DNA from 2 places in the Rhizobium sp. BR 250 genome. Region 2 is predicted to be linked to the other one. Evidence: riboswitches for the same ligand, from Rfam matches in the RefSeq annotation. Region 2 holds a riboswitch; the other holds the start of a gene.
What was found. A riboswitch is a leader RNA that binds a small molecule or an ion and turns the genes downstream of it on or off. The one in region 2 is predicted to bind S-adenosylmethionine.
Positions count from the first base shown of each region.

Region 1: another riboswitch for S-adenosylmethionine. It lies ahead of QD336_RS05450 (O-succinylhomoserine sulfhydrylase); the one in region 2 lies ahead of metA (homoserine O-acetyltransferase MetA).

Region 1 is NZ_JARWKW010000003.1:42,047-44,436, forward strand. It holds gene QD336_RS05445 (2'-deoxycytidine 5'-triphosphate deaminase) at 1-1,006, opposite strand, end outside; SAM riboswitch at 1,080-1,158, shown strand; gene QD336_RS05450 (O-succinylhomoserine sulfhydrylase) at 1,202-2,386, shown strand.
Region 2 is NZ_JARWKW010000005.1:185,139-187,528, forward strand. It holds gene QD336_RS10240 (thiamine diphosphokinase) at 1-647, opposite strand, end outside; SAM riboswitch at 738-814, shown strand; gene metA (homoserine O-acetyltransferase MetA) at 899-1,825, shown strand; gene QD336_RS10250 (aldose epimerase family protein) at 2,003-2,390, shown strand, end outside.

The DNA of each region.
Region 1 (2,390 bases), on a different contig from region 2:
ACATGTGCTCGTAAACCAGACGGCCGACGATCTGGCCGTGTTCGAGGATGAAGGGCACTTCGTGGCTGCGGACCTCAAGCACGGCGCGGCTGCCTGTGCCGCCGGCCTGCGCGTGGCCGAAGCCGGGATCGAAGAAGCCGGCATAGTGCACGCGGAATTCGCCCACCAGCGGATCGAAAGGGGTCATTTCGGCGGCATAAAGCGGCGGCACATGCACGGCTTCGCGTGAAACGAGGATATAGAACTCATCGGGATCGAGGATCAGTTCCGCACGGCCGCGGGCGAAGAGCGGCTCCCAGAAATCGAGGACGTCGTGCTGGGCCTTCTTGTCGACATCCACCACCGCCGTGTGATGTTTGCCGCGATAGCCGATCAGCCCGTTCTCACCGAAACCCTTGAGGTCGATCGACAGCGCAATGCCGCCGCCCGTCACGTTCGGGTTTTCACTCGCCACCAGCGTTTCTGTCTCGTGCAGCTTCAGCAGTTCACTTTCATTGAGAAGTGCGTGGCCGATGCGGAAGCGGATCTGTGACAGGCGGGAGCCGCGACGCACGACGATGGGGAAAGTGCGCGGGCTGATTTCCAGATAAAGCGGGCCCGTATAACCAGCCGGGATCTTGTCGAATTCCTGTGCATTGTCGGTCATCACGCGGGTGAAGATGTCGAGACGGCCGGTCGAGCTTTTCGGATTGGCCGAGGCCGACATGTCCGCCGGCAGATCAAGGCTTTCCATCAGGGGAACGATATAGACACAACCGGTTTCCAGCACCGCGCCCTGGCTGAGATCGACCTCGTGCAGGCTGAGACGATTGAGCTTGTTGATGACACGGGTTCCGGGGCCGGGCATGAAGCTTGCGCGGACGCGATAGGCCTTCGAGCCAAGCCTGAGATCGAGGCTGGCGGGCTGCACCTGGTCGACATCGAGATCGGCCTCGCTTTTCAGCTTGCCGCCCGCAAACAGCGCCCGGATTGCGCCATCCGCCAAAATGCCCGTGGTTCTCGTCATGGTCATCATTCCTTTTTACGGCGACAAAACCAAAAGGAAAGCATTGACGCAAGCCGGTAACGGCAGTATGGCAAGCTTATCCCGTGGTGATTTGGCCGGTCGGCTTGCAGCCACGTTAAACAAGTGGCTAAAAAGACCGGGTGCTAGGAACCGGTCTGCTTTTGCGGCCGGTTTTTTTGTTTTGAAGGTGATCACATGAGCAATAAATGGCGCCCGGCAACCCAGCTCGTTCACGGCGGTACGCTACGCTCACCCTATGGTGAAACGTCGGAAGCGATCTATCTGACCCAGGGTTTCGTTTACGAGAACTCCGAAGCCGCCGAAGCGCGTTTCAAGGGTGAAACGGACGGCTTCATCTACGCCCGCTACGCCAGCCCCACCAATGACATGTTCGAAAAGCGCATGTGCCTGCTGGAAGGCGCCGAAGACGCCCGCGCACTTGCGTCGGGCATGGCCGCCGTCACCGCCGCCATCATGTGCCAGTTGCGCGCCGGCGACCATATCGTCGCTGCACGCGCCCTTTTTGGCTCCTGCCGCTGGGTGGTTGAAACACTTGCGCCGAAATATGGCATCGAATGCACGCTGATCGACGGACGTGATCTCGGCAATTGGGAAAAGGCAATCCAGCCGAACACCAAGCTGTTCTTCCTCGAAAGCCCGACCAATCCGACGCTCGAAGTCGTGGATATTGCCGGTGTGGCGAAGCTCGCCAACCAGATCGGCGCCAAGGTGGTGGTCGACAACGTCTTCGCGACGCCGCTCTTCCAGAAGCCGCTCGAACTCGGCGCCCATATCGTCGTTTATTCGGCCACCAAGCACATTGACGGCCAGGGCCGCTGCCTCGGCGGCGTGATCCTTTCCGACAAGAAGTGGATCGAAGAAGAGCTGCAGGATTATTTCCGCCATACGGGCCCGGCCATGTCGCCCTTCAACGCCTGGACGCTTCTGAAGGGCATCGAGACCCTGCCGTTGCGCGTGAAACAGCAGACGGCCAATGCCTCGAAGATCGCCGATTTCCTCGCCGATAACGGCAAGGTCGCCAAGGTCATCTATCCCGGCCGCGCCGATCACCCGCAGGCTGATATCATCGCCCGGCAGATGTCCGGCGGCTCCACCCTGGTGGCCTTCGAACTGAAGGGCGGCAAGGAAGCGGCCTTCAAGCTGCAGAACGCGCTTGAGATCGTGAAGATTTCCAACAATCTCGGCGATGCCAAGAGCCTCATCACCCATCCCGGCACGACGACGCACAAGAACCTCTCCGACGAGGCGCGTGCCGAACTCGGCATTTCCGGCGGCACGCTCCGCCTTTCCTGCGGCATCGAGGATACCGACGATCTGCTGGAAGATCTGGCAAAGGGTCTTGCGGCCGTTTCCGGCTGAAAAT
Region 2 (2,390 bases):
CCGGTCAGATCATAGGGGCGGGCGAGCACGATGGCTTTGCCGCTTTTCAGCGAGAAATGCACAAGGCCGCCATTCGCGACATTGGAAATAGTGCGGGAGGAACCGAAAGCAAGCGCGAAATCATCAAGCGGATAACGCACATTGCCGATATCGAGCCCCTCCAGGGCGGTAAAGCCGGCGACGGAAAATAACGATCCGGCCGGCAAATCGATGGTGAGCGAACCGGCAAGCAGCGGCTTCGCCTCTTCCTCACCGGAGGTCAGCGTCACCTCGAAACCGCGCTCCGCAAGCGCTACGGCATAAAGAAGGTGCTGAAGCGCATGGTCGCTTCGCGCGCCGCCGAGCGCGCCCACCAGCAGCAACGAACGCGCGCCGCGCGAAAGTGCCTCGGAGACCGCGATCTCACCATCCGTCACTGCCTTTGCGGCCGGATAGGGTTGCCGCGTCACATCCGGCCAGGCATCGAGCAGCTCTTGGCTGGCGGAATCGAAATCTCCGACCCACAGTTCAGGTGTGAGACCAAGCGGCGCGGCATGGCGCATGCCGCCATCGGCCGCAATCACGCGGCTATTGCCGACCGCCTGTTTCAGACGATCGGTCACCGCGACATCGCCGCCAAGCAGAATGGTGAAGCGCTCTTTGTTCATGCCCTGCCTTACCGCACCTCGGCCGAAAATGGAAAGCCGAAACCCCGATGAAATCAGCCTATATTGATTTTCGCCGGCTTCGGGACTATGAAACGCCTCAGTGGTGATTTGCCGACCGGCTTGCAGCCACTTTAAAGAAGTCGCTAAAGGGTCGAGGAAAAGGGCAATTTCCTGGGACCGGCCGCGATTTCGCTGCCGGTTTTTTTTGTTTTCGCAACGTTCTTTACGTGATCCGGAAAAGAGAGTTCGACATGCCAATCAAGATCCCCGATACGCTTCCCGCCTTTGAGACCCTCGTTCATGAGGGTGTGCGGGTCATGACCGAAACGGCGGCCATCCGGCAGGATATCCGCCCGCTCCAGATCGGGCTTCTCAACCTCATGCCGAACAAGATCAAGACGGAAATCCAGATGGCGCGCCTCGTCGGCGCCTCCCCGCTGCAGGTGGAATTGTCGCTCATCCGCATCGGCGGTCACCGCGCCAAGAACACGCCGGAAGAGCATCTCCTCTCCTTCTATGAAACGTGGGAGGAAGTACGCCACCGCAAGTTCGACGGCTTCATCATCACCGGCGCACCGATCGAGCTGCTGGACTATGAAGATGTGACCTACTGGAACGAGATGCAGCAGATTTTCGAATGGACGCAGACCAACGTCCATTCCACCCTGAATGTCTGCTGGGGCGCTATGGCCGCCATCTACCATTTCCACGGCGTGCCGAAATACGAGCTGAAGGAGAAGGCTTTCGGCGTTTATCGCCACCGCAATCTCTGCCCCTCATCGATTTACCTCAACGGCTTTTCGGATGACTTTCAGGTTCCCGTCTCGCGCTGGACGGAAGTGCGCCGCGCCGATATCGAGAAAAACCCCGAACTCGAAATCCTGATGGAATCAGAGGAAATGGGCGTGTGTCTGGTGCATGAGAAGACAGGCAACCGGCTCTACATGTTCAATCATGTCGAATATGATTCGACCTCTCTTTCCGACGAATATTTCCGCGACGTGAATTCCGGCGTGCCCATCAAGCTGCCGCATGATTATTTTCCGCATAACGACCCGGAACTCGCTCCGCTCAACCGCTGGCGCAGCCATGCCCATCTGTTTTTCGGAAATTGGATCAACGAGATATACCAGACGACGCCCTATGATCTCCAAGCCATAGGCAAACTGGCCGCGTAAAGCGCGTCGCGTTTGGCCAAACGCATACGACGCGCTTTCGTCTTTGTTTTAAGCATGTCTTTGTCCCAAAACCGCAGGACACTTTTGGGAGACATGCTTTGAATTGCGGGATTGCGAATTGCCGGAAAATGACGCAACGTCCGCCCGGCAATTCGCGACACCAGGGAGAATGACGAGATGAGCGACGGCGCGGCACGGGAAGATTTCGGTTTCACGGCAACCGGTGAAAAGGTCGAACGCGTCACCATCTCGAAAGACGGTTTGACGGCGAAGGTTATCACCTGGGGCGCTGTCATTCAGGATCTGCGCCTTGACGGCCACCAGCCGCCACTCGTTCTCGGCTTCGACAAGTTTGAGGATTACAAATATTCCTCCTATTTCGGCGCCACGCCGGGCCGCAACGCCAATCGCATCGGCAATGGCAGGTTCGCCATCGACGGGCATGAATACCAGCTGGAGCTGAACGAAAAGGGCGTAACCCATCTGCATGGCGGCAGCGATGGCATGGGCAAGCGCAACTGGATGCTGATGGAACATGGCGAAAGCCATGCCGTCCTGCAGATCA